One region of the Pseudomonas taetrolens genome, then DNA from elsewhere that is predicted to be linked to it. Evidence: predicted binding sites of a transcription regulator. Region 1 holds the regulator's gene; each other region holds the start of a gene.
The links. Region 1 encodes sigma-54, which starts transcription at its own class of promoters, with help from an activator protein. Its sites were predicted from a motif close to ANTGGCATNNANNTTGCTNT; they were not measured.
Positions count from the first base shown of each region.

Region 2: a site for sigma-54 is predicted at 4,833-4,852, ahead of DQN55_RS19135 (CmpA/NrtA family ABC transporter substrate-binding protein). Genes of this name have one in related genera too.
Region 3: a site for sigma-54 is predicted at 2,572-2,591, ahead of glnK (P-II family nitrogen regulator). Genes of this name have one in related genera too.
Region 4: a site for sigma-54 is predicted at 2,138-2,157, ahead of DQN55_RS07620 (DNA translocase FtsK). Genes of this name have one in related genera too.

Region 1 is NZ_LS483370.1:3,873,625-3,881,442, forward strand. It holds gene DQN55_RS17965 (KdsC family phosphatase) at 1-140, shown strand, start outside; gene lptC (LPS export ABC transporter periplasmic protein LptC) at 149-721, shown strand; gene lptA (lipopolysaccharide transport periplasmic protein LptA) at 708-1,253, shown strand; gene lptB (LPS export ABC transporter ATP-binding protein) at 1,253-1,978, shown strand; gene DQN55_RS17985 (RNA polymerase factor sigma-54) at 2,203-3,696, shown strand; gene hpf (ribosome hibernation-promoting factor, HPF/YfiA family) at 3,773-4,081, shown strand; gene ptsN (PTS IIA-like nitrogen regulatory protein PtsN) at 4,094-4,558, shown strand; gene rapZ (RNase adapter RapZ) at 4,561-5,418, shown strand; gene DQN55_RS18005 (HPr family phosphocarrier protein) at 5,435-5,707, shown strand; gene DQN55_RS18010 (ZIP family metal transporter) at 5,851-6,744, opposite strand; gene DQN55_RS18015 (superoxide dismutase) at 6,777-7,388, opposite strand; gene DQN55_RS18020 (hypothetical protein) at 7,390-7,818, opposite strand, start outside.
Region 2 is NZ_LS483370.1:4,119,275-4,127,092, forward strand. It holds gene DQN55_RS19105 (LLM class flavin-dependent oxidoreductase) at 1-1, opposite strand, end outside; gene DQN55_RS19110 (ABC transporter ATP-binding protein) at 34-798, opposite strand; gene DQN55_RS19115 (ABC transporter permease) at 824-1,609, opposite strand; gene DQN55_RS19120 (ABC transporter permease) at 1,606-2,511, opposite strand; gene DQN55_RS19125 (ABC transporter substrate-binding protein) at 2,568-3,671, opposite strand; gene DQN55_RS19130 (TauD/TfdA dioxygenase family protein) at 3,708-4,619, opposite strand; gene DQN55_RS19135 (CmpA/NrtA family ABC transporter substrate-binding protein) at 4,887-6,098, shown strand; gene DQN55_RS19140 (ANTAR domain-containing response regulator) at 6,114-6,689, shown strand; gene DQN55_RS19145 (nitrate/nitrite transporter) at 7,017-7,818, shown strand, end outside.
Region 3 is NZ_LS483370.1:59,298-67,115, reverse strand. It holds gene DQN55_RS00325 (YifB family Mg chelatase-like AAA ATPase) at 44-1,537, opposite strand; gene DQN55_RS00320 (bleomycin resistance protein) at 1,655-2,077, opposite strand; gene DQN55_RS00315 (accessory factor UbiK family protein) at 2,120-2,380, opposite strand; gene glnK (P-II family nitrogen regulator) at 2,796-3,134, shown strand; gene DQN55_RS00305 (ammonium transporter) at 3,169-4,506, shown strand; gene sutA (transcriptional regulator SutA) at 4,988-5,317, shown strand; gene DQN55_RS00295 (HAD family hydrolase) at 5,399-6,085, opposite strand; gene xerC (tyrosine recombinase XerC) at 6,082-6,978, opposite strand; partial or broken gene DQN55_RS00285 (DUF484 family protein) at 6,981-7,698, opposite strand; gene dapF (diaminopimelate epimerase) at 7,712-7,818, opposite strand, start outside.
Region 4 is NZ_LS483370.1:1,587,449-1,595,266, forward strand. It holds gene infA (translation initiation factor IF-1) at 279-497, opposite strand; gene DQN55_RS07610 (arginyltransferase) at 596-1,303, opposite strand; gene aat (leucyl/phenylalanyl-tRNA--protein transferase) at 1,358-2,038, opposite strand; gene DQN55_RS07620 (DNA translocase FtsK) at 2,422-4,866, shown strand; gene lolA (outer membrane lipoprotein periplasmic chaperone LolA) at 4,919-5,542, shown strand; gene DQN55_RS07630 (replication-associated recombination protein A) at 5,573-6,898, shown strand; gene crcB (fluoride efflux transporter CrcB) at 6,895-7,269, shown strand; gene serS (serine--tRNA ligase) at 7,286-7,818, shown strand, end outside.

The DNA.
Region 1 (7,818 bases):
CCAATGCGGCCAGCTTCGTTCGCGAACATGCTCATGGCGTGACCCTGGCGCGTGGCGGTGAAGGTGCCGCCCGCGAATTCTGCGAGCTGATCCTGCGCGCCCAAGGCCGCCTGGACGCAGCCAACGCCGCCTACCTATAGAGCTTCCTATGCTGAGCAAAAAGATTCGTAACATCCTGTTATTCGCAGTCATTGCTGCGCTGTTCGCAGCCGTTGGCTATTGGAATATCAGCCCCGGACGCTTTCTCGACACCCCTGTAGTGGCTGTCGATGAATCTGCCATCGATTATTACGCCCTGAACGCCCGCAGCCTTCAGTACCTGCCGGACGGTAAACTGCAGTACGAAATGACCGCCGACAAGGTTGAACACGTAAAGGCTTCAGAGGTCTCTTTACTGACCAAGCCCGACCTGCAGATGTATCGCGGTACAGCGTACCCGTGGCACGTCCAGAGCGAACGCGGCGAAGTCAACCCGGACGGCAGCGAGGTTGAGTTGATTGACTCGGTACGCATCGCCCGGACCGACGAAAAAAAACGCACAACGGTTATTACCAGTAGCCGCATGACTGTATTCCCCCAGAAGCAATATGCGCAGACCCAGCAAGCCGTTAGAATCGACGGCGCTGGCGGCGTTACAACTGGCAAGGGAATGAAAGCATATTTGAAAGACGGCAGGATGGACCTGCTGTCCAACGTAAGAGGACAGTATGAGTCTCGTTAAAACCCTCCCTTTATTGCTCAGCCTGAGCGCAGCACTGGGAAGCGCGAGCGCCTGGGCTCTGCCGAACGATAACGAACAGCCTATCCGCATCCAGGCCAATGAAGCACAGCTGGATGACAAACAAGGCGTCGCTACCTACAAGGGTGATGTGATCATCACTCAGGGCTCGATGAAAATCACCGGCAACACCGTCACTATCACCCGCAACGCGGCGGGAGAAATTGACGTAGTGACGTCGGTGGGCAATCTTGCCTACTTCGAGCAGCTGCAAAAAGAATCTGATCCCAAACCGGTTCAGGCGTATGCCGTGACCATTCAGTACCATGCGCCGCAAAACCGCATCGTGCTGATCGACAGGGCCAAGGTCATTAACGACGGCAACACCACCGAAGGCGAGAAAATCGTCTACGACACGGTGAAACAGGTCGCCAATGCCGGTCGCGCCAATGGCAGCAGCGTCACCGCTCCACGTCCGCGCATCGACATGGTGATCCAGCCGAAGAAAAAAACCGACCAACAGAAGGCCCAGTAATGGCAACTCTGAAAGCCCAGCATTTGGCTAAAAGCTACAAGAGCCGCCAGGTGGTACGAGATGTCAGCCTGTCGATCGACAGCGGGCAAATCGTCGGCTTGCTCGGTCCTAACGGTGCGGGCAAGACCACGTGTTTCTACATGATTGTCGGCCTGGTCCAGGCCGATCAGGGTCGCGTGCTGATCGACGACCTCGACGTCAGCCATCAACCCATGCACGGTCGCGCACGTGCCGGTATCGGTTACTTGCCGCAGGAAGCTTCGATCTTTCGCAAGCTGTCGGTTGCCGACAACATCATGGCAATCCTCGAAACGCGCAAGGAGCTGGACAAGGCAGGTCGTCGCCAGGAACTGGAAAGCCTGCTGCAGGAATTCCACATCAACCACATCCGCGAAAACCTGGGCATGAGCCTGTCTGGGGGCGAACGCCGCCGGGTCGAAATTGCCCGCGCACTGGCCACTGCCCCCAAGTTCATCCTGCTCGATGAACCCTTTGCAGGCGTTGACCCCATTTCCGTAGGTGACATCAAGCAAATCATCCATCATCTGAAGGCCAAGGGTATTGGCGTGCTGATCACCGATCACAACGTCCGTGAAACCCTCGACATCTGCGAAACTGCGTATATCGTCAACGACGGTCAATTGATCGCTGAAGGTGATGCTGAAACGATTCTTGCCAACGAATTGGTGAGAGAAGTTTACCTCGGTCACGAGTTCCGCCTGTAATCGCAGGAATGGTGGAAACTCCTGGAGCGCTGACAAATAAAACATCCAACGACGTTTTATTCCACAAGCGCTCAGCCGTTTCCCGGGGCAACGGAAACTAATTAAGAACGCCCCTAGGCAAACACAGCGGTTTCAGGCATATAATTTGCTTATGTTTGGCGCTTCCGCGCCCTTGTAGTGGATGGCGCCATGTGCGCCGGCGAATAAGGTGTAAAGCCCCTGCCATGAAACCATCGCTAGTCCTGAGAATGGGCCAGCAGCTGACAATGACACCTCAGCTGCAACAAGCCATACGCCTGCTCCAATTGTCGACCCTGGACCTGCAACAGGAAATCCAGGAGGCCCTGGAATCCAATCCGATGCTCGAACGCCAGGAAGAAGGCGAAGACTTCGACAATTCGGACCCTATGGCCGACAACATCGAGCAAAAACCCAACAACGATATTCAGGAGCCTTCCTACCAGGAATCCGCCCCTACCGTGGACAACCTCGAGGAAGGCGAATGGAATGACCGCATTCCCAACGAGCTGCCTGTCGACACCGCCTGGGAAGACGTTTATCAGACCAGCGCCAGCAGCCTGCCAAGCAATGACGATGACGAGTGGGACTTCACCACCCGCACCTCTGCCGGTGAAAGCCTGCAGAGCCACTTGCTGTGGCAATTGAACCTTGTACCGATGTCCGACACTGACCGACTGATCGGTGTGACGCTCATCGACTGCATCAACAACCAGGGCTATCTCGACGAAACACTCGAAGAAATCCTCGAAGCGTTCGACCCGGAGCTGGACATCGAGCTCGATGAAATCGAAGCTGTCCTGCACCGCATCCAGCAATTCGAACCCGCCGGTATCGGTGCACGCAGCCTAGGCGAATGCCTGCTGCTGCAATTGCGTCAGCTGCCTGCCAAAACACCTTGGCTGAACGAAGCCAAGCGCCTGGTCACCGACTACATCGACCTGCTCGGCGCTCGCGACTACAGCCAGTTGATGCGTCGCATGAAGCTCAAGGAAGACGAGCTGCGCCAGGTCATCGAGCTGGTACAAAGCCTTAATCCGCGCCCGGGCTCACAAATCGAGTCCAGCGAAGCCGAGTACGTGGTACCTGACGTTATCGTGCGCAAAGATAACGAACGCTGGCTGGTGGAGCTCAACCAGGAGTCCGTGCCACGCTTGCGCGTCAACCCGCAATATGCCGGTTTCGTCCGCCGTGCCGACACCAGTGCCGACAACACGTTTATGCGCAATCAACTACAGGAAGCACGCTGGTTCATCAAAAGCCTGCAGAGCCGCAACGAAACCCTGATGAAAGTGGCGACCCAAATCGTCGAACATCAGCGCGGCTTCCTGGAGTACGGCGACGAGGCCATGAAGCCTTTGGTGCTGCATGACATTGCCGAAGCCGTAGGCATGCACGAATCCACGATCTCTCGGGTTACCACACAAAAATTCATGCATACCCCGCGCGGTATTTATGAGTTGAAGTACTTTTTCTCCAGCCATGTCAGCACTTCCGAAGGCGGCGAATGCTCGTCCACCGCGATCCGTGCCATCATCAAAAAACTGGTTGCCGCTGAAAATCAGAAAAAGCCGTTGAGTGACAGCAAGATCGCTGGTTTACTGGAGGCACAAGGTATTCAGGTCGCCCGTCGCACCGTCGCCAAGTATCGCGAATCCCTGGGAATCGCGCCTTCGAGCGAACGCAAGCGTTTGATGTAAGCCACGGGTTACAGCGTTTCAGTGGCAGGCTGCTCAGCCTGCCACTTTATGCAATGGCATCAAAAGGAGAAACTGTATGCAAGTCAACATCAGTGGACACCAACTGGAAGTCACCGAACCGCTGCGCGCTTACATCGGCGAAAAACTCGACCGACTGGAACGCCACTTCGACAAGATTACCAACGTACAGGTGACGATGGCGGTCGAAAAACTGAAACAGAAAATCGAAGCCACTCTGCATATCCATGGAGGGGAAGTCGTTGCCAATGCCGAGCATGACGACATGTATGCGGCAATTGACCTGCTCACTGACAAGCTTGATCGCCAACTGAAAAAGCATAAGGAAAAGACCCAAAGCCTGCTCCAGGGCGCGACCGGTCGTTAATACTCCCTACCCATGATTCGACTTGAAAATATCCTGACCCCCGGCCGTTCCCTCGTGAACGCGCCGGGCGGCAGTAAAAAGCGCGCACTCGAACAAATTGCCAACCTGATCAGTCGCGAAGTGCCTGATCTCGAAATGCAGGATGTTTTCGAGAGCCTTATTGCCCGTGAAAAACTCGGCTCCACCGGTTTTGGTAACGGAATTGCAATCCCCCATTGCCGCCTCAAGGGCTGCAAGTCGCCAGTCAGCGCCTTGCTGCACCTCGACGCCCCTATAGATTTCGACGCCATCGATGGCGCGCCGGTCGACCTGCTCTTCGTTTTGCTGGTACCTGAAGCGGCAACCGATGCACATCTGGAACTGCTCCGGCAGATCGCCAGCATGCTCGATCGTAAAGACGTGCGCGAGAAGCTGCGCGCCGCATCCAGCAACGAAGCGCTGTATCAGGTTGTTCTGGACGTACAGAACGGTCATTAATCATGCGCTTAGTTATTGTCAGCGGACGCTCCGGCTCCGGTAAAAGCACTGCCCTCGCCGTCCTTGAAGACAACGGTTTCTATTGCATCGACAACTTGCCTGCCGGCTTGTTGCCGGAGCTGGCGGAGCGTGCGCTGATTCACACCGAGCTGGCACAGCCGCTGGTGGCCGTATCGATTGATGCGCGAAACCTGCCGAGCCATTTATCGCGTTTTCCGCAATTGCTTGAAGAGGTGCGCAGTCGGCATATCCAGTGCGATGTGCTGTATCTGGATGCCGACGAAGAAACCTTGTTCAAGCGGTTCTCGGAAACCCGCAGACGTCACCCGCTGAGCAGTGCCAGCCGCTCTTTGGCCGAAGCGATCCGCGACGAGACGCAACTGCTGGGGCCGATTGTCGACCTTGCTGATCTCACCATCAACACCACCAACCTCAACCTGTATCAGTTGCGCGACACGATCAAGTTGCGCCTGCTGAACAAACCAGAAGCCGGTACTGCCTTTTTGGTGGAGTCGTTCGGCTTCAAGCGCGGGATGCCGGTGGACGCCGACCTGGTGTTTGATGTGCGGTGCCTGCCCAACCCGTATTGGAAACCCGAACTGCGAGAACAATCCGGGCTGGACCAGCCCGTCGTCGACTACCTGGCAGCCCAACCGGATGTCGAAGAGATGTTCCAGGACATCTCCAGCTATCTGCTCAAGTGGCTGCCGCGTTTTGCCGCCAGCAACCGCGCCTATGTCACCATTGGCATCGGCTGCACGGGCGGTCATCACCGCTCTGTCTACCTGACCGAACGACTCGGCAAGTGCCTGCAAAAAACTCTGAAGAACGTCCAGGTTCGCCACCGCGACCTTACTTGAAAGGATTTAACCCGCGATGCCTGCTCTGGAAATAGAAATCATCAACAAACTGGGCTTGCATGCTCGTGCATCCGCCAAGTTCGTGGGCATCGCCGGGAAATACCCCTGCCAGATCCAGGCAGGCCGCTCGCCGGAATCCATGGTCGACGGTAAGAGCATCATGGCAATGATGATGCTCGCTGCTGGCAAAGGGACTACCATTCATCTCAAGACTGAAGGTGAGCAAGAGCAGGAAGCGCTGGAAGCGCTGGTGACATTGATCAACAACTACTTCGATGAAGGCGAGTAATCACTGAAACGATCTCTGCAGGAGCGAGCTTGCTCGCGATGATCCCGTGCAGTGGCTGAATCGCAGTGATTTTGAAATCTGCTCGAGCAATCGAACGTCGTCCGATTGCCCGTGCAGGTTCAGATCATATAGCCGGCTTTCCCCTACCCCAATGCAGTGTCCATCACCATCATCAGACAGAACCCGACACACAACCCCAGACTGGCCAGCTTTTCGTGCCCGTTGCGACGCGACTCAGGGATGACCTCCTGAGTCACCACCAGCAACATAGCACCTGCCGCCAGGGCCAGGCCCAAGGGCAACAGCACCTGGGCAAGGTTTACCAGCCATGCGCACAGCACCGCAAACACAGGCTCAACCAGACCTGACGCCGCGCCCACCAGGAAGGCCCTCACCCGCGACATCCCTGCGCCCGCCAGAACCAACGCGATCACCAGCCCTTCCGGAACATCCTGAAGCGCAATCCCCATGGCCAGGCTATCGGCATCAGGCATGCCGCCACCCGCCGAAACCCCGACTGCCATACCTTCCGGAATGTTGTGCGCCACAATGGCAATCACGAACAACCAGATACGCGGGGCAATAACAGGTTCGCCCGGGCGACTGCTCAACCCTTGCGGTCCGGCCCCGGACACCTTGAGATCCACCAGGAACAGAAAAAACGCCCCCAGCTGGATACCCGCACTGACCAGCCCGCTTGAGGCCCAGGATGACAGCCCCAGATTTTCAGCGGCTGCAATGCCTGGAACGATCAACGAAAAGGCGGTGGCAGCCAGCATGACGCCCGCGCCGAAGCCCAGCAACGTATCGCTGACAGCCATCGGCATTTTGCGTATCACCAGCACCGGTACCGCCCCGAGTGCCGTTCCCAGCGCACAGAGCGCACCGCCCTGAAGCGCGCGCAACATCCGCGGCTCAAGATCCAGCCAGACCAGCCCCTTTGCAACCAACAAGGCCGTGCCCGCCAACAGCAAGAGCGAGCCCAGGGCATAACGAAACATCCGTACACCGCCGACCGCTAATATTTGCGTGCCCATAATCCGCCTGAATCCTTTTGAGTAGGCTTGGCTCAGGCCATCGCAGCCTGATAACGACGCGCCACTTCTGGCCAATTGATCACACTGTAGAACGCATTGATGTATTCGGGGCGACGATTTTGATAGCGCAGATAGTAGGCATGCTCCCACACATCCAACCCCAGAATCGGTGTATTACCGTTCATCAGAGGACTGTCCTGGTTGCCACTGCTTTCGATCACCAGTTTTTTTTGCGGAGTCACGCACAACCATGCCCAGCCGCTGCCAAAACGGGTCAAGGCCGCCTTGGTGAAGTTCTCCTTGAACGATTCCAGCCCACCCAGTTGCTCATCGATGGCCCTGGCCAATACGCCTTCAGGCTGCCCTCCGCCCGCAGGGCTCATGACCTCCCAAAACAGCGAATGGTTGGCATGCCCGCCACCTTGATTGATCACGGCGGCACGCAGTTGCTCGGGCAGCTGATGAACACTGGCGACCAGTTTCTCGACAGGCCATTGCGCCCACTCGGTGCCTTCGACAGCGGCATTGAGGTTATTGATATAGGTCTGATGATGCTTGGTGTAGTGAATTTCCATGGTCTGCGCATCGATATGCGGCTCAAGCGCGTCATAGGCATAAGGCAAGACTGGCAAGGTGTAAGTCATTTCAATGGACTCCCGGGTGATGGCCACTGACCGTTGAGAATTCGTGGCAGGACTGTGCCACGTTGCGTTTGAGCAAAAGACTGGTGCGCGGGTATTCGCCGTGCTCGCTGATGAAATTCAACAATTCAACATAGGTTTTGCTGCTCTGGCGCAGTGCTGCTTCACGCAATGCCGGCGCCAGTCGGGGGTTCTGAAGGGTCTGCAACAAACGCTGATGAATCGCACACAAGTACTCGACACTCTCCTCCGGCTGATTCAAGCGCAAGTGCAGATCCGCCAGGTTGTGATGGGAAATCACACACGCGGCGACGGCTTCATCGGCATCACTCCAGCGTTCGAACAGCACCTGCGCCAAAGCAAGCGCCTGCAAGTAATGTTCTCGCGCATCAACCAGCTCGCCCTCGGCGAAACAGCGATTGGCTCTTTCGAT
Region 2 (7,818 bases), 250 kb from region 1:
TTTTTCGTACTCTGAAGTTTACGGCGCAGGGGGTCAGTGCAATTCGGCAAAGTCACTCAGTACATCGTCGCGCAGGGCGATAAATCGGCTGTCACTGCGGTTGCGCGGGCGTGGCAGATCAATGTCGAGAATCCGCCGGATGCGACCGGGGTTGGGCTGCATGACCACCACGCGATCGCCCAGAAACACCGCTTCATCCACATCGTGGGTGACCAGGATCATGGTGATTTTTTCCTTGGCCCAGATGTTTTGCAGCTCGCCCTGCAGCCGCACACGGGTCAAGGCATCAAGGGCGCCGAGGGGTTCATCGAGCAACAGCACCCGCGGGCGATTGACCAGGCCACGGGCGATGGCCACGCGTTGCGCCATGCCGCCGGAGATCTGATGCGGGTAGGCATCGATAAAATCCTGCAGGCCGACCAGCTCGATATGTTCGCGCACGGTATCGCGCTTCGCCTTTGGGCTCAGTGGGGCGTTCTTCAGTGCTACCGCAACGTTCTGTTCAACGTTGAGCCAAGGGAATAGCCGGTGATCCTGGAACACGATGCCGCGCTCCAGGCCAGTGCCTTCGATGGGTTTGCCATCCAGCAGGATGCGTCCGTCGTATTCCTCGTCCAGGCCCAGAATCAGCCGCAGCAACGTGGATTTGCCGCAGCCACTGGCGCCGACGATGCTGATGAATTCGCCGGGGGCAATGTTGAGCTGGATATTGTCGAGCACGTGCAAGTGAGTCGAGCTACCCGGGCGAGAAGCAAAGCGCTTGCTGATGTGCTCCAGGGTCAGGCCGTTATTGAGCATGTTGCGATCCTTTTGAAAGTGCCAGTCAACGAGGCGCGATGCCATACAGGCGCTGCATCCGTCGCTCAAATACCCGTGCCAGTGCATTGAGGCACCAGCCCACCAGGCCGATCGCCACCATGCCGAACAACACCAGGTCCATCATGAAATGCTCACTGCCATCAATCAGCGTGTTGCCGATTCCCTCCCCCGATACCAGCAGGTATTCGGCGCCGATGGTCGCCAGCCAGGAGTAGACCAGCGCCAGGTACAGCCCGGTGAAGATCGACGGCAAGGCGGCGGGCAGCATGACCCCGACAATGGTTTGCCCGCGGGTGAAGCGGTACACCCGCGCCACTTCCAACAGGTTGGGCGGAACATTGCGCAATCCGTCGCAGGTGTTCACCACCACAGGCACCAGCGCCGCCAGCGACAGGAACACCACCTTGGCCACATCCCCGAGGCCAAACCACACCGAAATCAGCGGGATCCAGGCGAACAGCGAAATCTGCTTGAACGTATTGAAGCTCGGCCCGACCAGGCGCTCGAACACCCGCGACAAACCCAACAGGCACCCGAGCCCCAGGCCCAGCGCAGTGCCAATAAAAAAGCCGCTGAGGTTACGCGCCAGGCTGGCGCTGATCGCCCGCCAGAACTTGCCCGATGACAATTGCTCCCAGGCCGTGGCGGCGACTTTTTCCGGAGAAACCAGCAGGCCCGACTGGCTCCAGCCCTGGTTCGAGGCCAGCCACCACACGGCGATGGCCGCGAGGGGCAAGACCCAACCGCGATAGCGACGGCTTGCGCCACTGACAGCGAACGTTGTGCTCATGACAGTCGCCCCGCAGCAGTCGGACGACCGCGATTCAAGCGCCGCTCCAGGTAATCGAACGAACGGTCGATCAACAGCCCGATCGCCCCGACCACCACCACGGCCGCCATCACCAGATCCAGCTGAAACAGTTGCCGACCATAGACAATCAAGTAGCCCAGGCCCTCGCTCGAGGCCACCAGCTCAACCACCACCAGCGACAGCCAGGCTTTGGTAAAGCCCAGGCGCAAGCCGGTGAACAAGGTCGGAACGGCTGACGGCAAGACAATGAAAAGAACGCTTTGCCAGCGGCTGAAACCGTAAGCGCGGCCAGCTTCCAGCAGCCCTTTGGGTGCCTGATGAAATGCCTGCAACGTGCACAGCGTGATCGGCACCGTAGCCGCCTTGGCAATCAGCACATACTTGAGCGACTCACCGATGCCGAACAGCAGCAGGGCAAACGGCAGCCAGCCCAGTACCGGGATCTGCACCAAGGCGTTGAACGTGGGCAGCAGATAATCTTCTACGGTTTTCGACAACCCCATCGCCAGCCCCAACGCCACGCCGACACAAGCGCCCAGGGCGAACCCGACCACCACCCGCAGCAGGCTGGCGGATGCATTCAGCCAAAGGTCGCCGGAGGTGATCAGGTCCGACAGGGTCTGGTAAACGTAAGCCGGAGGCGGCAGCACCTGCTCTGACAACCAGCCGTGTTCAACCCCGATGTACCACAGCCCCAGCAAGAGCAGCGGTAGCAGCCAGGGCAAAGCGTGATCGCCGAGCGTCGTGGTCCAGGCTGTCGTACGCGCTACTTCGACTTTGCGAACCGGGCGAGTCGGCGCCGGAGGCAAGCGCTTGACGTTGTCTCTGGGTAACGCCGGCACCGCGTACGGTTCTGATGTAACAGTCTGTGCCCTGGCCATGTGCTTATCCCTCTTGTTGCTACAAAAAACAGTCGCGCCCCAGCTGGATCAGGCCGTTACTTACCGGTTGCCGCGGTGAGCGCATCGCCCGTCGGCTGTTTTCCATCCGGGCCGTAGGCCGTCCAGTAGCCCTCAAGTCCCTTGGCTTTGAGCGCGGTCTGCAAATAGCCGGGCTCGAACCAGCCATCGATACTGACGGGGCGGCGAATGAGTTTTTCTTTCTTGGCCTGCTCTGCCACCGCTTGATAGCGGCTCTGCAGGAAGTTATCGATCAGAGGCGAAGCCTTGTCCCGCAGGCTGACTCCGGCCAGGTCGGCACGCAGCGAGTCCACAGGCTCATTGCTCTTGGCCCACTCCGTGAGCACCGCCTCAAGATGGCTGTCCTCCGAGGTCCATTTCGCCGCCTCCACCAACGTGTCGACGACCTTTTGTACGTTGGCCGGGTGTTCTTTTTCATAGGCTCCGCGCACCACCAATGCCGTCTGACGGGTGTAGCGCACATCTTGGGTCGGGTTGTCGTAAACGATGTCGATCAGGCCTTTATCCCGCAGCTTGAACAGTTCGCGACCGCCGAAGGCGGCATCCACGCCATTGGAAACCAGGGCGGCCTGGGTGCTGCCGGTATCGAGGTTGATCACCTTGATATCGCGTTCGGTCAGGCCGTGTTCCGCCAGCAGGTTGATCGAGACCAAATGGCCGTTGGTGCCACGAAAAACCGCGACTTTTTTGCCTTTCAGGTCATCGATGCTCTTGATCTCGGAGCCCTTGGGCACGGCCAGATAAAGATTGGCGCGCACGCCCAATGCCGCCAGCAGTTTGGTATCCAGGCCATTGGAGCGCCCGACCACTGCGGGCAGATCGCCCTGGTAGGCAAAATCAAGCTGCTGATTGGACAAGGCTTCGTTCACCGCCGGGCCAGCCCCCTTGAAGAAAAACCATTGCACCTCGGTTCCGGTGCCGGCGAAGGCTTTTTCCAACAACTGCTGGTTACGCACGATGCCCAGAGACGAGCCGCTGAACGTGACCGGATCACCGCCGCCAGCCGTCGCGACACCGATGCGCAAGACATCGGCCTGGACTAAGGGTGCTGCCAGAACCGCCATCAGCACGGCGGCGATACGGCCTTTGCGAAACAGGGGCTTACTTTTGAATGAGGCCATATACACGTCTTCCTGGGTGCGATGAGGTTCGGTCTGTCAGGCCGCGAGGTGTTTTTTGTCAGCTTCGGTTTTCGGCGAGCGGGTGTCCGGGCTCGGCTTGAGCGCCTGGCTCCGGCGACCGTCCACGCCGACAGGCACATCGCCGTCAATGGTGGTGCGGCGTACGATGCGCTGGGCATCGCCGTAATCGTTGATCGCAATGTGCTGGGTGGCGCGGTTGTCCCAGATCACCACGTCACCTTCCTGCCAACGCCAGCGCACGGTGTTATCCACATGGGTAATACGGTCGTGGAACAGACGGATCAGTAGTTTTGAGTCGTTGTGGCTGACGCCCTGAATCTCTTTGACGAAGTGTCCCAACAGCAAACTTCTTTCACCCGACTCCGGGTGTACCCGAACTAAAGGATGTTCGGTTTCATACACGTGTGCGGTGAATTGTTCGCGATAACGTTTGAGCCCCGACTCATCGGTATTGCGCGGTGCTGCATAGTCATAAACATTGGTATGCAAAGCGCGCAAACTGTCGGCCAGTTGTTTTAGCGGCTCAGGCAAGTCGGCATACGCCGAGGCCGTATTGGCCCACACGGTATCGCCGCCATAAGGAGGAATAACCACCCCGCGCAAGATGGAAATCTTCGGGTAGTTGGCCACAAAGGTCACATCGGTATGCCAGGAGTTGGCCCGGGTTTCCTTGGCGTCCAGGTGCAGGATCGCGGTGCTCTGCTCGGCCGAACGTACCGTCGGATGAGGCACCTGGTCGCCAAAGCGCCGGGAGAAGGCTTCATGTTCGGCGTCATCCAGATGCTGATTACGAAAGAACAGGACCTTGTGTTTTAACAGTGCCTGGTTAATAAGTTCGAACGTTTCGGCACTGATATCCCCGCCCAGTTTTACGCCTTCAAGTTGTGCACCAATTCGACCCGCCACGGGTTTTACTTGAATAGTCATTGCCCCACTCCTGCCTCACGAGTTGTTGTGGACAGATCATAAAGGCATAAAAGCAGGGTCTACCAATCACTATTTAACATAAAGATATACGAGCAGCCTGATAGAACTAAGCCCTGACTTAGCTGAATAAATCGTTATCAATGTTCAGTTGTAAGCTCATAACTTTTAACCCGCGTGAACACGTTCACCGTCGAACGGTTCGATTGGTTAACGGGTGGCATGTGCCTTGCACCGTGGCAGTACGTTTTAATCGAAGGTGCAGCCCACATGAACGAACCCTGCGCAGGGCCCCTGGCCTGGGTCAACGGCAGCGATGCCCCGGAAAAATCAGCCATCAACCTCGGTTTTATGGCCCTGAGCGACTGCGCGTCAGTGGTGGTTGCGGCCACTCAAGGGTTCGCCCAACCCTTCGGCCTGACCCTTAACCTCAAGCGGCAGTCATCCTGGGCCAGCCTGCGGGACAATCTGGTCAGCGGCCAGCTCGATGCCGCCCATAGCCTCTACGGTCTGATTTATGCCGTGCACCTGGGGATTGGCGGCGTCGCCGCCACTGACATGGCGGTGTTGATGGGGCTGAATCAAAACGGCCAAAGCATCAACCTCTCCCACGGTTTGCAAGCCTGCGGCGTGACCTGTCCTGAGGCACTGGAACGGCATGTGCACCAAACTCGCTCAAAACTGACCTTTGCCCAGACATTCCCCACAGGCACCCACGCCATGTGGCTGTATTACTGGCTGGCCAGCCAGGGCATCCATCCGCTGCAGGATGTCGACAGCGTGGTGGTCCCGCCGCAACACATGGTGGCGCACCTGCACGCCGGGCGAATTGACGGTTTCTGCGTCGGCGAACCGTGGGCCGCGAGCGCGGTGAAACACAACATGGGCTTTACCTTGGCCACGTCCCAGGCGTTATGGCCAGACCACCCGGAAAAAGTCCTTGGCTGCACCCGCGCCTTCGTTGAGCAATACCCCAATACCGCCCGGGTGCTGGTGATGGCGATTCTGGAGGCCAGCCGCTTCATCGAGCAAAGCAGCGAAAACCGACGCAGCGCCGCGCAATTGCTCACGGCTCCCGAGTACCTGAATGCGCCGCTCGATTGCATCGAACCGCGCTTGCTCGGCAATTACACGGACGGCCTGGGTCATCAGTGGCAGGACCCGCATGCCCTGCGCTTTCATGGCGACGGCGAGGTCAATCTGCCATACGCGTCCGATGGCATGTGGTTCATGACCCAGTTCCGGCGCTGGGGCTTGCTGCGCGAAGACCCGGACTACCTCGGCGTTGCCCGGCAGGTCCAGCAACTGGCGCTCTACCGCGACGCCGCAAGCGCCGTCGGGGTCAACATCGGCACACACGACATGCGCAGCAGCCAGTTGATCGACGGCAAGGTCTGGGACGGCACTGACCCGGCCGCTTATGCCCGCAGTTTCGCGTTGCACGCCATGAGCGACAACGTGCCGCTCGTGGCCAGCCACTGACAGGAGCCTGCAAACATGTTGCGTATCCTGCTGATCAACGACACCGCCAGGAAAGTCGGGCGCCTCAAAGCCGCCCTGGTTGAAGCCGGCTTTGAGGTCATCGACGAATCCGGGCTGATCATCGACCTGCCCGCACGCGTCGAAACGGTGCGCCCGGACGTGATCCTGATCGATACCGAGTCACCGGGCCGTGATGTGATGGAGCAAGTGGTGCTGGTGTCACGCGACCAGCCGCGGCCCATCGTCATGTTCACCGACGAACATGATCCCGACGTGATGCGCCAGGCGATCAAGTCCGGGGTCAGCGCCTACATCGTCGAAGGGATTCATGCACAACGCCTGCAGCCGATCCTCGACGTGGCCATGGCGCGCTTTGAAAGCGACCAGGACCTGCGGGCACAACTGCACGCCCGCGACCTGCAACTGGCCGAGCGCAAGCGCATTGAACTGGCCAAAGGCATGTTGATGAAAATGAAGCGCTGTAACGAAGAAGAGGCTTACACCTTGATGCGACGCCAGGCCATGAGCCGCCAGCAAAAGCTGATTCAGGTCGCCGAACAGATCATCGCCATGAGCGAGTTGCTTGGTTGAGGCCGTAACCGCTGACCCGCAGAGCGCGGCTGCGTCCGATGGTACGAGGGCTGCGCTACTTGACTGGCAACCGCGTCTCTACAGCGTTTCCACGAACCTGGGTTATTCACCTGTTGGCACAGTTCTCGCTAAGTAACCGTCACCGGTAACCAACGGCGGTTGCCCCACCCACGACAAAGACGTCGCCCACCTCATTCGCACCTCGCGGATCAGGCTGCGGCGTTTTTTCGTTTTGGCCCCCTTGCCCGGGGCCGGTGGCGCGGCCGTCACGGCGCACCATCACAAGCTCATGACTCCTTCTCGAGATTTTTACAGCTGAGGTGCGCGATGAATTCAAGCTTCTGGAAATCCGGCCATACCCCGACGTTGTTCGCGGCCTTCCTCTATTTCGACCTGAGTTTTATGGTCTGGTATCTACTGGGCCCGCTGGGCGTACAGATCGCTGCCGATCTGCACCTGACGACTCAACAACGTGGGCTGGTGGTGGCCACGCCGATTCTGGCCGGGGCCATACTGCGTCTGGTCATGGGCCTGCTGGCTGATCGCCTGTCCCCGAAAACCGCCGGGCTGATCGGCCAGAGCATCGTCATCTGCGCGCTGTTCGTGGCCTGGAAGGTCGGGATTCACACCTACGAACACGCGTTGTTGCTGGGCCTGTTCCTGGGGATGGCCGGTGCGTCGTTTGCGGTGGCGTTGCCGCTGGCATCGCAATGGTATCCGCCGCAGCATCAAGGCAAAGCCATGGGCATCGCGGGGGCCGGCAACTCCGGTACGGTGTTCGCCGCCCTGCTGGCCCCGGTGCTGGCCGCGATGTATGGCTGGAGCAACGTGTTCGGCTTTGCCCTGATCCCGCTGATTCTGTGCATTGGCGTGTTCGCCTTTCTGGCGAAAAATGCACCCGAGCGGCCCAAAGCCAAATCCATGGGTGATTACTTCAAAGCCTTGGGCGACCGCGACAGTTGGTGGTTCATGTTCTTCTACAGCGTGACCTTCGGTGGCTTTATCGGCCTGGCCAGCGCCCTGCCCGGCTACTTCAACGACCAATACGGCTTGAGCCCGGTGACCGCCGGCTACTACACCGCCGCCTGTGTGTTTGGCGGCAGTCTGATGCGACCTTTGGGCGGAGCAC
Region 3 (7,818 bases), 1.0 Mb from region 1:
CCAAAAGACATTTCTTACAAATAACAAACATATTCCACACCCATCACCCACTCACCGGCCGGTACTGCAACGCTTCCGCCAGGTGTTTGCGCTCAATGCATTCCACCTGTTCCAGGTCCGCCAATGTGCGCGCCACTTTCAGCAACCGATGCGCCGCCCGAAGTGACAAGGTCATGCGCTCGCAAGCGGTCTCCAGCCAGGTGTTGTCCACTTCGCTCAGACCACACTGGGTTCGCACACCCGGTAGATCGAGGAAGGCATTGGCGCACCCTTGGCGTTGCAACTGCCGTTCACGTGCCTTTGCCACTAACGCGGCGGCGTTGGCGGTGGTGTCGCCAGAGGCGAGCGGGGGGTTGAGTGCGGTGGTTTCACGGGCCACGGTGAGGTGCAGGTCGATGCGGTCGAGCAGGGGGCCGGAGAGTTTGTTGCGGTAGCGCTGGATCTGCTCCGGGGTGCAACGGCAACGTCCGGTGGGTTCGCCCAAGTAACCGCAAGGGCAGGGGTTCATCGCAGCGACCAGCTGGAAGCGCGCCGGGAAGCGCATCCGGTCCCGGGCGCGGGCAATCACGATAAACCCGGACTCCAGGGGCTCTCTTAAGACTTCCAGCACTTTGCGATCAAACTCGGGCAGCTCATCAAGAAACAACACGCCATGATGGGCGAGAGTGATTTCCCCCGGCTGCGGTTTTGAGCCGCCTCCTACCAGCGCCGGGCCGGACGCTGAGTGGTGCGGCTGCCTGAACGGACGCTTCGGCCAGCAACTCAAGGGCACATGACTGGCCACCGACTGGATGGCTGCCACCTCCAGCGCCTCTTGCTCGTTGAGCGGTGGCAATAACCCCGGCAGGCGGCTGGCCAACAGGGTTTTACCCGTACCGGGCGGGCCGGTGAACAGTACATTGTGGCTGCCCGCTGCCGCGACCAATAACGCCCGCTTGGCCGAGAGCTGACCTTGTACATCGCTCAGGTCCGGATAAGGTTGGCTCACATGCAACAAACCACTGGCTGCATAAGGCTCAATCGCCCCACGGCCTGCAAAGTGCGCCACGACCTGCAATAAATGCTCGGCTGCGATGACGGTCAATCCGGACGCCAGACAGGCTTCTTCCGCATTCGCCAGCGGCACCACCAGGGCCCGACCTGCCGATCGCGCGGCCAAGGCAGCCGGCAATACACCCTGGACTGGCTTGATGGCCCCCGACAATGCCAGCTCACCCAAACATTCCACGTGTACCAGCGCCGGTGCGGGTAATTGCCCGCTGGCCGCCAAAATGCCCAGTGCAATAGCCAGATCAAAGCGCCCGCCATCCTTGGGCAGATCGGCAGGTGCCAGGTTGAGGGTAATGCGCCGGGCAGGGAAATCCAGCCCGGAATTGAGAATCGCACTGCGCACACGATCCTTGCTTTCCTTGACCGCGGTTTCAGGCAGCCCGACCAGTGTCAGCGCCGGTAGGCCATTGGCCAGATGCGCCTCGACCGTGACACAGGGAGCTTCGACGCCCACTTGGGCACGGCTGTAAACGATAGCCAGCGACATGACTCATTCCTTGAGTTCGCAAAAAGACATGGTGCGCGAATCAGGATCAAAGAGCAGGGCGGGAATGGATACGGAATGTGTGCTCGATCGTCTGCCAAACGGCTACTCACGTGACGACTACAAGGCTTTCGTTCTCAGATCTTCGGCAAAGCGCAGCAAGTAGCCATCAGGATCGGGCACCAGGAAGTTTCGCTCGCCAAACTGCAGGTCGTTACTGCGATACCAGCACTCTTCCAGCGGTTTGCGCAGGCGGTGTCCGGCGGCTTCAAGACGGGTGATCAGGGTTTGGGCGTCTGGGCATTTGATCGATAGGTTCATGCCTTGACCAAAGGGCGCTTCGAGCGGGCCGACACGCCAGGCGGACTCTTCAAGATCGTCCTGCTCCAGCATCAACTGGCTGCCATGAAAGGAGAGAAAGGCGAATAGATGCTCGGGCCGCTGGTATTCAATACCAAAGCCAAGTACCCCGCAGTAAAACTGCAGGCTGCGCGCCAGGTCCGAGACAATCATCTCGGGCACCAAGCGGTTCATGACCAACATATAAAAACATCCTTGTTTAGAGAAACGCACCGCGGTTGAGCATTACTCGGTCGGCGGCAACATCCGGGCTTCCAGTTCTGCCACTTTGGCTTCAAGGCTTTCGAGGCGGGCACGGGTGCGGGCTAGGACGACCATTTGGCTGTCGAATTCCTCACGGCTCACCAGGTCCAGTTTGCTGAAGCCACTTTGCAGCAAGGCTTTGAACTGGCTTTCTATTTCGTTGCGCGGCAGCGGAGTTTCCCCACTGAACAAACGTGAAGCGTGGCCACTCAGGGTGTCGAGAAGATCTTTGGGCGCGAGCATGGTTAAGGTCCTGAAAACTGATGGCAGGAGTGTATCACGCAGTGTCAGGGCCCATTTATCGCCTGCCCGCGCACGTTTTTTGGGCGTGCCGCCCGCAAACCATGCACCGTTTATGTGCACAAATAGCCTTCAAAATCAGGCTAAAAGCCATCAACTGCGGATAACTTGCTGTAATTGCTGGCTTTCCCAGACATGGCAAGGTTTCTGCTTAGTTGCCTGAGACTCATGCACTGATGCGGTAGCTGTGACGAAAGCAGTGCGGCAAGTGGTTCAAGGAGTGTTTTCGTCACCAGCGATTTATACACGTCGTGCTGCCTGCAGAAGGCTGACGACGCGTTACAAAGCCAGGCACTGCGCTTAGACTTGAGCCGGGTTTGTTTTCCTGGGGCAAGTCCACTATTTCGGGAGAAGTTTCATGAAGCTAGTCACCGCCATTATTAAGCCATTCAAGTTAGATGACGTGCGCGAGTCGCTGTCTGAAATCGGCGTGCAGGGCATTACCGTTACTGAGGTTAAAGGCTTCGGCAGACAGAAGGGTCACACCGAACTGTATCGCGGCGCGGAGTACGTGGTCGATTTTCTGCCAAAGGTGAAGATTGATGTCGCCATCGACGACAAAGACCTTGACCGGGTTATCGAGGCGATAACCAAGGCCGCCAACACCGGCAAAATTGGTGACGGCAAGATTTTCGTGGTCAATCTGGAACAGGCAATTCGCATCCGTACCGGCGAAACCGATACCGACGCAATCTAAGCCGCCAAACCCCAACGCCCCAGGAGAAAACACTATGACTCTGCGTAAATTCGCAGGGCTCGGAGCCCTGTTGTCTGTCGTAATGCCTGGCCTGGCCATGGCCGCCGACGAAGTGGCTGCTCCAGTCCTGAATTCCGGCGACACTGCCTGGATGCTGACTGCAACGGCATTAGTGCTGTTCATGACCATTCCCGGCCTGGCACTGTTTTACGGCGGCATGGTTCGCTCCAAAAATATTCTTTCGGTCATGATGCAGTGCTTCGCCATTACCGGCCTGATCAGCATCCTGTGGGTCATTTATGGCTACAGCATCGCGTTCGACACCACCGGGATGGAGCAGGGCGTCACCAACTTCAACTCGTTCATCGGCGGGTTCTCCAAGATATTTCTCAACGGCGTCACCCCCGACAGCCTGACCTCCGCCACGGCGCTGTTCCCTGAAGCGGTATTCATTACCTTCCAGATGACTTTCGCCATCATTACCCCGGCACTGATCGTCGGTGCGTTCGCTGAGCGCATGAAGTTCTCGGCCATGCTGATCTTCATGGGTATCTGGTTCACCCTGGTGTATGCGCCGATTGCGCATATGGTCTGGAGCGGTGACGGCGGTCTGTTGTGGGACTGGGGTGTACTCGACTTCGCAGGTGGCACCGTGGTGCACATCAACGCCGGTATTGCAGGGCTGGTGGCGTGCATCGTGCTCGGCAAGCGTAAAGGCTACCCGACCACCCCAATGGCTCCGCACAACCTGGGTTACACCCTGATCGGCGCCGCCATGCTGTGGATTGGCTGGTTCGGCTTCAACGCAGGCTCCGCAGCAGCCGCTAACGGCACTGCAGGCATGGCGATGCTGGTTACCCAGATCGCGACAGCTGCTGCCGCGCTGGGCTGGATGTTTGCCGAGTGGATTACCCACGGTAAACCCAGCGCGCTGGGCATCGCCTCGGGTGTCGTCGCCGGTCTGGTTGCAATTACACCGGCCGCAGGTACTGTCGGCCCGATGGGCGCGATCGTGATCGGCTTGGCCTCTGGTGTGATCTGCTTCTTCTGCGCCACCAGCCTCAAGCGCAAGCTGGGTTATGACGACTCGCTGGATGCCTTCGGTGTTCACGGCGTCGGCGGTATTGTCGGGGCGATCCTCACCGGCGTATTCGCAGCGCCGGTATTGGGTGGCTTTGGCGAAGTGACCGATATCGCCACCCAGGTCTGGATTCAGTTCAAAGGCGTAGCCTTCACCGTGGTCTATACCGGGATCGTGACCTACGTCATTCTCAAGGTGCTGGATGCCGTGATGGGCCTGCGTGTGGCTGAAGAGGTTGAGGCGGTCGGCCTCGACTTGGCAGAACACAATGAGCGTGGCTACAACTTGTAATTTTCCTGCAGAAAAAATACCCGGCTTGCCGGGTATTTTTTTGACTGAAGTGCGGCATCACTCACAGCAATAAAATGGTTTTTCCCACATCTTCAAGGGAATATCAGGCGCACACCTGTTTGTGAGATGAACACTTACAACACAACTCGACTATTAGCCGCTTTGCTTTTTTATTCAGCACGCTAGAATGCGCGCCGAAGGGCAAAAAACTGCGCCCGGGCAAGACGAAGGCGAGGATGACCTCCCGACGCTTTCAAGGCCAGCGGGCCGAGTGCCAGAACAACTGGCACCAGGCTCCCGGCAACGTGTTTATGTGAACGAACACCGTGCTTGCGGCGGTGTCCGTAAAGCCCTCTTCACCCTCACCGATGAGGAGGCGTGAGCCGCGGTTTACCCAAGGCTACTTTTTCACCAGCGGCGGTCGACAGTTGGCGCAGCTGGTCTATAACTAATCTGCTTTACGTAAGTCATGGGGTAGAACATGAGCGACGACGATCTGGAAAATGATGACCTCGAAGTAGGCGACGAAGACGAGACTGAAGAAGGTCTTGAGGCCGCTGCCGATGATGTGGCTGACGATGATGACAGTGGCGACGATACGCCGGCCCCTGTGGCCAAGGGCAAATCGAAAGCCGCAGTCTCGGTTGATGACCTGCCAAGCGTAGAAGCCAAAAACAAAGAGCGTGATGCTCTGGCCCGTGCCATGGAAGAGTTTCTGTCCAAGGGCGGCAAGGTGCAGGAAGTCGAGGCCAATGTGGTGGCAGACCCACCCAAGAAGCCTGACAACAAGTACGGCAGCCGCCCTATCTAAGGGTCGATTGTCCGCTTGAAAGAAAAAGCCCGCCGTCGCTGCGGGCTTTTTTGCAGGTGGCTGTAGTCGCCCGCATCAGGGCTACAGACGTTTCAATACTGCCGGCAACTCGCTCAAACAGCCAATTTCGGCATCTGGAGGGGTTGCGCCGTCCCAGTGCTTGCCGCCAGGGTTGAACCAGATGGCACGCAAACCGGCTTGCTGCGCCCCGGCGATATCGTCACCCGGGTGATCGCCCACATGCACAGCCATATCCGCCGTCACTCCTCCGCGTAACAACGCTTCGTGAAACAGCCGTGCATCCGGCTTGGCAATGCCAATGTCTTCGGCGCACAACACGAACGCGAAATGGTGACCCAACCCGATCCGCCGCACATCGGCATTGCCATTGGTCACGACGCCCAAGGCGTAATCCCGGGCCAGAGCGTCAAGTGTCGGCTCCGCCTGCGGGAACACCTGCAGCGCGTGCCGAGCCTCGATAAACACTTCAAACGCCTGATCCGCCAACGTTGCCGCATTCCCATAGCCCACACCGTGCAGGGCCCGGAACAGCACCCGGCGACGCAATGCACTGATTCGGTGCTTGAGCTGCGGCTCTTCGCGCAAAACCTGCTCGCGAACCGTCTGAAAAAGCCCGGGTTCAATAACGCCCAATTGTGGTGCGTTATGGGTCAACCACTCGTGCAACGCGGACTCGGCGCTGGCGATCACCGGCGCGGTGTCCCATAGCGTGTCATCGAGGTCGAAGGTAATCAGCTTGATCGTCATTCACTGCCCTTACTGCGTTTGGCCCGTGGATGGGCGCTGTCGTAGACCGATGCCAAATGCTGGAAATCCAGATGAGTATAGATTTGCGTGGTTTTGATGTCCGCATGCCCGAGTAGCTCTTGTACCGCCCGCAAGTCCTGGGAGGACTCCAGCAAATGACTGGCAAATGAATGACGCAGCATGTGCGGATGCAGATTTTGTCCCAGCTCGCGCTCACCTGCGGCCTTGACCCGCAACTGAATTGCCCGTGCGCCAAGACGCCTGCCGCGCTGGCTGACGAACACGGCGTCATCCTCAGGGTTAGCCAGTGCCCGTAAAGGCAACCACGCCTGCAACGCTTCACGGGCCTTTTTACCCACCGGTAATACGCGGGTTTTACTGCCCTTGCCGAGCACCTGAACCAGCCCGTCAGCCAAATCCAGCTGATCCAGATTGAGCCCGGTCAGTTCCGACAGTCGCAGCCCCGACGAATAAAAAAGCTCCAGGATGGCCTGGTCTCGCTGGGCCAGAAAGTCATCTTCGACCGCGCCCTCCAGCAATTGCAAGGCACGGTCGGTGTCGAGGGTCTTGGGCAGGCGTCGTTCACCCTTGGGCGGCGCCAGACCGTTGGCCGGGTCGTGATCGCACAGGCCTTCGCGATTGAGGTAGTGATAAAGCCCGCGTACTGCCGACAGCAAACGGGCAATGCTGCGTGAGGACTGGCCTTGCTGATGCAGGCGCGACACCAGTTGGCGCAGACGCTGAATATCCAGCGTGGACCAGCTGACAATGGATGCTTTGGTGCAAAACGCCACCACCTTGTTCAGGTCGCGGCGATAGGCTTCAAGCGTATGGGGCGACACCTGGCGCTCACTGCGCAGGTGAGTGCAGTAAGCCTCCAGCTGCCGCTCCAACGCTAACGTACCGAACGCAAAGCGTTGGTAAAACGCGGCAACACGCGACCCAGCACTTCAGCGATATAGCCCAGGAACAGCGTGCCCACCGAGCTTTTGTAGTGCTGCGGATCACGACTGGCAACTGCGAGTACCCCGTGCAGCCCCAAGTGATTGAGCGCTACCACCGCAGTGGAGCCAATCTCTTTGCGCTGCTCTTCACCGAACAGGAAGTCCAGCTCATGTTCACGCAGGCTGCCGCTGACTGTCTTGCCTTCAGCCAATAGACCGCCCAGCGCACGCTGGGCATCGGCACTGCTCACCCACCGACCGACCGGCATCGGATTATCGCCAAACAGGACCAGGCTGACGAAAGGCACCTGAAAGTCCTGACGCAAGCTGTCCTCAACCGCAATCACCAGCTCTTCAAGGCTGGTGGCATCCATCAGAGCCAGGTTGAGACGACGGGTTTTTTTCAAACAGGCGGTCGTTATCACGTGCCACGTCCATCAACTGCGACAAGCGATGACGCATCTCGATATTACGGCCGCGCAACAGTTCCAGCTGGCGTTCTACCAGTGATACCGTATCGCCACGCTGATGAGGAATCCGCTGCGTCAGCAGCAGCTCCTCGCGCTGGCTGAAAAAGTCAGGATGCGCCTGCAGGTACGCCACGACGGCCGCAGCCTCAGGGCTTTCAACAGGTGTTTCGAGATCTGAGGGCTGTGCCTGGTCGGTCATCGGTTACGCTCGCTCATAAACGGACTTGTCCTTCGTAAACACGCATCGCCGGGCCGGTCATGATCACGGAATGGCCTGGGCCTTCCCACTCGATGGACAAACGGCCGCCGGGTAGATCAA
Region 4 (7,818 bases), 2.3 Mb from region 1:
AAGCCCGGAAAGTGTGTCCGGTACAGCATCGGTTCAGGTAGTTTGAAGGGTGTGGAAGTTTGAGTTAGATCTATAACTAATAAGACAAAATAGTGACAGCGGCTCAAGATTTATATATTAAGCCATCCTTGTGGGGGCGAGCCTGCTCGCGAAGGCAGCGCAGTGGTTTTTCCAAAAGATCGCCTCGCTTGCTTCGCGAGCGGGCTCGCTACCACGGGTACACAAATCGCAGACAAACAAAAACGCCCGGCAGAGCCGGGCGTTTTGTATTGACTTGCTTAGCGAGCGCGGTAAGTAATACGCCCTTTGCTCAAGTCATAGGGCGTCAGCTCGACGCGCACTTTGTCACCGGTAAGAATACGAATGTAGTTCTTGCGCATCTTGCCGGAAATATGCGCGGTTACGACGTGCCCATTTTCCAACTCCACGCGAAACATGGTGTTGGGCAGGGTGTCGACGACAGTGCCTTCCATTTCGAAGCTGTCTTCTTTCGACATGCAGTAAAGCCCTCGGTGTCCAATGAATGGCCCGGTGCAACTGCGCCAGGCAAAAGCGGCGTGCATTGTGCCCGAAAAATGGGGTTTAAGCCAAGGGTTCAGTTAAGAGTGCTCCATCTCTGATTGATGAGCAGCTCAATGGGCCGATATTCGGTCTTGTAATTCATCTTTTTGCAGTTTTTGATCCAGTACCCCAGATAGAGCGCGTCCAGCCCCAGTCGCCGGGTTTCGGCGATTTGCCAGAGAATCCCGTAGCGACCCAGACTGCGGCGTTCTTCGGTGGGTTCGTAAAAGGTGTAGACCGCCGATAAACCGTTGGGTAGCACATCGGTGACAGCGACGGCGAGCAAGCGTGGGCCAAGGCGGAACTCGTAAAAGGTCGAGAACGGCAGGTCGCGTACCAGGAAGGTCGAAAATTGATCGCGGCTCGGTGGAAACATGTCGCCATCGGCATGCCGCTGCTCGATATAGCGTTTGTAAAGGTCAAAATGCTCTTCGCTGAAGCCGGGTTTTTTGGCTTGTACCTGTAAGTCGGCATTGCGCTTGAAAATACGTTTTTGCTGACGATTGGGGGTAAATAGCGCCACAGGAATGCGCGCAGGCGTGCAGGCGTCGCACTTCAGGCAATGCGGCCGATAAAGATGGTCGCCACTGCGCCGAAAGCCCATTTCGGACAAGTCGGCGTAGACCTGCACATCCATCGGCTGGCTGGGATCGAGGAACAGCGTGGTGGCCTGTTCGTCGGGCAGGTAGCTGCAAACGTGAGGTTGAGTGGCATAAAACTTCAAGCGCGCCAGCTCGGTCATGATTGGCCCTCGGAAAATCTTTGAATTAAGTGTAAGCCAGCGTACAGAACTCGCCTACAAAACCCATTGAGCAGTTGCAGGCTGATCCAGATGATTGCGCAGATACTCGGCGAACTGGTTGCGGGCAATAGAGCGGGCGCCCAGGCTTTGCAGGTGGTCGGTGGGCATTTGGCAGTCAATCAGGACGAATCCCCAGGCCTGGAGTTGCTTGACCAGCGTCGCAAACCCGAATTTCGAGGCGTTATCGGCGCGGCTGAACATGGATTCACCGAAAAACAGCTGGCCCATTGCCAGGCCATACAGGCCGCCCACCAGTTCGCCGTTGTCCCATACTTCAACCGAATGGGCGTGGCCCCGTGCATGAAGCTCGATGTAGGCCGCTTGCATGTCATCGGTGATCCATGTGCCATCCGCATGGGCGCGGGGCGCTGCGCACGCTCGTATGACGGTCGCGAAGTCGCGGTCAAAGCTCACGTCATAGCGCTGTTGGCGCAATAGCTTGCCCAGGCTGCGCGAAACGTGAAGTTCTTCGGGGAACAGCACGGTACGCGGGTCCGGTGACCACCAGAGGATCGGCTGGCCTTCGGAAAACCACGGGAAGCAGCCGTGGCGATAGGCCTGGATCAACCGGTCGGCCGACAGGTCGCCGCCTGCCGCCAACAGTCCATTGGGCTCGCGCATGGCCTTGTTCAAGGGCGGGAAGGTGAGGGTGTCGCGTTTTAACCAGGTCAGCATGGCAATCAGTCTTACTGAAGTAGGGGAGGGCGGCTGCAACTCTGTCGCACGGGTGTGGTCTCAGTCGATCTGCCAGTTAAATGCAACGTCGGTTTTGACAGTGGTATAAGTCTTTGTCACAAAAGGCAATGCATGCTCAAATTAGCGCCTCTCAGGCCTATGGACGGTAAATGTCAGCGTCCCTGGCGGCGGCATGGCATCCACGGCTTAAACCCGTACAATGGCCCGCTTGTTTGAGCTGTTCTAAACTGCACAGAATTCACTGGGTTGCATGGCGGGCTGGTCATGCAGTTGCAGGTAATCATACAAGGCCGTGTGCAAGGCTAGTCCAGTTTCATGTCTGAACTTGTCACCTGCTCGATGCGAGCAGTATTTTGCAGTCAATCAATAGTTGGGCGCGCCACAGGCGCAGGAAAAGACGCGTTTTGAAGAAATCCACAGCAGCACCCAAAGCAGTTCCTCTCTGGCGTCAGCAATTGCACTACCGGCTCAAGGAAGGTGCATTGATCGCTATTGGGGCCTTATGTCTGTTTTTGATGATGGCCCTGCTGACCTACGGCAAGGACGATCCCGGCTGGAGTCATAACAGCCGCGTAGTGGATGTACAGAACTTCGGCGGGCCGGCAGGCTCCTACAGCGCTGACATCCTGTTCATGGTGCTGGGTTATTTCGCCTACATCTTCCCGTTGTTGCTGGCGGTCAAGGCTTACCAGATTTTTCGTGAGCGGCATCAGCCGTGGCAGTGGAGCGGCTGGCTGTTCTCGTGGCGCCTGGTCGGGCTGCTGTTTCTGGTGCTCTCGGGCGCGGCCCTGGCTCATCTGCACTTCCACTCGGCGGCGGGCCTGCCCGCAGGTGCCGGGGGGGCCTTGGGCGAGAGCCTGGGAGATCTGGCCAAGAACGCGTTGAACGTCCAGGGCAGCACTTTGCTGCTGATTGCATTGTTCCTGTTTGGCCTGACGGTATTTACTGACCTGTCATGGTTCAAGGTGATGGACGTGACCGGCAAGATCACCCTGGACCTGTTTGAGCTGATCCAGGGGGCTGCCAATCGCTGGTGGGCGGACCGTAACGAGCGCAAGCAACTGGTGGCTCAATTGCGTGAAGCCGACAGCCGGGTCAATGAAGTGGTTGCGCCGAGCGTCTCCGACAAGCGTGAGCAAGCCAAGGCCAAGGAACGCTTGATCGAACGCGAGCAGGCGCTGACCAAACATATGTCCGAGCGCGAAAAACACGTGCCGGCTGTGATTGCGCCCGCACCTGCCAAAGCCCCCGAGCCAAGCAAGCGTGTGCAGAAAGAAAAGCAGGCCCCGTTGTTCGTCGACAGCGCGGTGGAAGGTACGCTGCCCCCAATCTCGATTCTTGACCCGGCCGAGAAGAAACAGCTCAACTATTCCCCTGAATCCCTGGCGGCCGTTGGCCACCTGCTTGAAATCAAGCTCAAGGAGTTTGGGGTCGAGGTGTCGGTCGATTCGATTCACCCGGGGCCGGTGATCACCCGTTACGAGATTCAACCTGCAGCCGGGGTCAAGGTCAGCCGTATTGCCAACTTGGCCAAAGACCTTGCCCGTTCGCTGGCCGTGACCAGTGTGCGGGTGGTTGAAGTGATTCCGGGCAAGACCACGGTGGGGATCGAGATCCCTAACGAGGACCGTCAGATCGTACGGTTCTCCGAAGTCTTGTCGACCCCGGAGTTTGATGATGCCAAGTCCCCTGTGACCCTGGCGTTGGGGCATGACATCGGTGGCAAGCCGGTGATTACCGATCTGGCGAAAATGCCGCACTTGCTGGTGGCCGGTACAACCGGTTCCGGTAAGTCGGTGGGTGTGAACGCCATGATCCTGTCGATCCTGTTCAAGTCGGGCCCGGAAGACGCCAAGCTGATCATGATCGACCCGAAAATGCTTGAGCTGTCGATCTACGAAGGCATTCCGCACCTGCTGTGCCCGGTGGTAACGGACATGAAAGACGCCGCGAACGCCTTGCGCTGGAGCGTGGCCGAGATGGAGCGTCGCTACAAGTTGATGGCCAAGATGGGCGTGCGTAACCTCGCCGGCTTCAACCAGAAGATCAAAGAGGCTGAAGCGGCAGGCGAGCCGTTGACCGATCCGTTGTACAAGCGAGAAAGCATTCACGACGAAGCGCCGCTGTTGACCAAGTTGCCGACCATCGTGGTGGTGGTCGACGAATTTGCCGACATGATGATGATCGTTGGCAAGAAGGTTGAAGAGCTGATCGCCCGTATTGCCCAGAAAGCCCGTGCCGCAGGCATTCACTTGATCCTGGCCACCCAGCGTCCGTCGGTGGATGTCATCACCGGCCTGATCAAGGCCAACATCCCGACCCGTATGGCGTTTCAGGTTTCGAGCAAGATCGACTCGCGCACCATCATCGACCAGGGTGGCGCGGAGCAACTGCTGGGGCATGGTGACATGCTCTACATGCCGCCAGGTACCAGCTTGCCGATTCGTGTTCACGGCGCGTTCGTTTCCGATGAAGAAGTTCACCGCGTCGTTGAAGCCTGGAAGTTGCGCGGCAGCCCGGATTACAACGATGACATCCTGGCTGGCGTCGAAGAACCTGGCAGCGGGTTTGACGGTGGCAGCAGCGAAGGCGGCGATGACGCTGAAACCGATGCGCTCTATGACGAGGCCGTGCAGTTCGTCCTTGAGAGCCGCCGTGCTTCAATTTCTGCCGTACAGCGCAAACTGAAAATCGGCTACAACCGTGCGGCCCGTATGATCGAGTCCATGGAAATGGCCGGGGTTGTGACCTCGATGAACACCAATGGCTCCCGCGAAGTGCTGGCGCCAGCCCCTGTACGCGATTGACCGGCCTGCGGAAAATCCGCAAGCGGCCTTGCACTAATCAATGAGGAATTCCATGCGTTTTGCCAGCCTGCTTTTGCTACCGGTATTGGCTTTTTCTTCGCTTTCGGCCCACGCTGACGCTGACAGTGTGAAGCGTCTTGGCCAATTGCTCGGGCAGTCGGACACCATCACTGCGCGTTTCTCCCAGCTGACGCTGGATGGCAGCGGCACCCAGCTGCAGGAAACCGCCGGTGAGATGGCGGTCAAGCGTCCGGGCCTGTTCTACTGGCACACCGATGCTCCGCAAGAGCAGACGATGATATCCGACGGGCAGAAAGTGACGCTCTGGGACCCGGACCTGGAACAGGCCACTATCAAGAAGCTGGATCAGCGTCTGACCCAGACCCCGGCCCTGCTGCTGTCCGGTGATGTGTCGAAGATCAGTGAAAGTTTTGACATCACCTCAAAACAGGCCGGTGACGTGATGGACTTCACCCTCAAGCCGAAAACCAAGGACACCTTGTTCGACTCCCTGCGTCTGTCGTTTCGCGGCGGCAAGATCAACGACATGCAACTGATCGACAGCGTAGGACAGCGCACCAACATTCTGTTCAACGGGGTTGAGGTCAACAAGCCGATCCCAGCCTCAAAATTCAAGTTCGAGATCCCGAAAGGGGCTGACGTCATCCAGGAGTAATCCTGGAACAAGAGGTTTGAAACGCTGCCCATGGATTTGTTTCGAAGTGCCCCGATCGCTCAACCGCTGGCTGCCCGTCTGCGCGCAGCCAACCTGGATGAGTATGTCGGTCAGGAACACCTGCTCGCTCGCGGTAAGCCCTTGCGCGAAGCGCTGGAGCAGGGTGCGCTGCATTCGATGATCTTCTGGGGCCCGCCGGGGGTGGGTAAAACCACCCTGGCGCGGTTGCTGGCTGAAGTCTCGGATGCGCACTTTGAGACGGTTTCGGCGGTATTGGCCGGGGTCAAGGAGATCCGCCAGGCCGTTGAGATCGCCAAGCAGCAGGCCGCGCAGTATGGCCGGCGCACCATCTTGTTCGTCGACGAAGTGCATCGCTTCAACAAGTCGCAGCAGGATGCGTTTTTGCCCTACGTCGAAGACGGTACCTTGATCTTCATCGGGGCGACTACTGAAAACCCCTCCTTTGAACTCAATAACGCGTTGTTGTCCAGGGCGCGGGTGTATGTGCTCAAAAGCCTCGATGAAGCGGCTCTGCACAAGCTGGTGCAGCGTGCGTTGACCGAAGAACGTGGTCTGGGCAAGCGTGATCTGACCCTTAGCGATGAAGGCTTCCAGACGCTGCTGCGGGCGGCGGATGGTGACGGCCGGCGCTTGCTCAACCTGCTGGAGAACGCCTCGGACCTGGCTGAAGACCACAGCGAAATTGGCACCGAACTGTTGCAAAGCTTGCTGGGCGACACCCAGCGTCGTTTCGACAAGGGCGGCGAAGCGTTCTACGACCAGATCTCGGCCCTGCACAAGTCGGTGCGCGGTTCCAACCCGGATGGTGCCCTGTACTGGTTTGCCCGCATGATCGATGGCGGCTGCGACCCGTTGTATATCGCCCGGCGAGTGGTACGCATGGCCAGTGAAGACATCGGCAACGCCGACCCCAGGGCCTTGAGCCTGTGCCTCTCGGCCTGGGACGTGCAAGAGCGGCTCGGCAGTCCGGAAGGTGAGCTGGCAGTGGCGCAGGCCATTACCTACCTGGCCTGCGCGCCAAAAAGCAACGCCGTATACATGGGCTTCAAGGCTGCACTGCGCAGCGCGGCCGAATATGGCTCGCTCGAAGTGCCGCTGCACTTGCGCAATGCGCCGACCAAGCTGATGAAGCAGCTCGGCTACGGTGACGAATACCGCTACGCCCATGACGAGCCCGAGGCTTATGCTGCGGGCGAAGACTATTTTCCGGACGAGCTGGAGCCCTTGGCGCTCTACCAACCGGTGCCTCGCGGGCTGGAACTCAAAATCGGCGAGAAGCTCAAGCACCTTGCCGCTCTGGACCGTGCCAGCCCGATACAGCGGAGAAAACCTTGATTCCTGTTGTTCTTGCCGTCTCGGCCGGCGGTGTTGCGGGCACCTTGTTGCGCTTTGCCACGGGTAACTGGATCAACGCCAATTGGCCTCGGCACTTTTATACGGCGACATTGGCCGTTAATATCGTGGGCTGCCTGCTGATTGGCATCCTTTACGGCCTTTTTTTGATGCGCCCGGAAGTACCGATTGAAGTCCGAGCCGGGCTGATGATCGGTTTCCTGGGCGGCTTGACCACTTTTTCATCCTTTTCACTGGATACGGTGCGCCTGCTTGAAAGCGGGCAAGTGCCGCTGGCACTGGGCTATGCGGCCCTCAGCGTATTCGGCGGGCTGCTCGCAACCTGGGCTGGCCTGTCCCTGACCAAACTTTGATAAACGAGAAACCGACATGCTCGATTCCAAACTGTTACGTAGCAACCTGCAGGACGTAGCGGATCGCCTGGCATCCCGTGGCTTCAAGCTGGACGTGGCGCGCATCGACGCGCTGGAAGCCAAGCGTAAAGAAGTCCAGACCCTGACCGAGAAGCTGCAGGCCGAGCGTAATGCCATCTCCAAGAGCATCGGCCAGGCCAAGGCGCGCGGTGAAGACATCGCGCCATTGATGGCCAGTGTCGAAACCATGGGCAGCGATCTGGCCAACGGTAAAGTCGAGCTGGAAGCGATTCAGACTGAACTGGACTCGATCCTGCTGAGCCTGCCAAACCTGCCGCACGAATCGGTGCCGGTCGGCGCTGACGAAGACGGCAACGTCGAAATCCGTCGCTGGGGCACGCCCAAGGTCTTCGATTTTGAAATCAAGGACCACGTTGCACTGGGCGAGCAGTACGGCTGGCTCGACTTCGAAACCGCTGCCAAACTGTCTGGTGCGCGTTTCGCCTTGCTGCGCGGGCCAATCGCACGCCTGCACCGTGCCCTTGCACA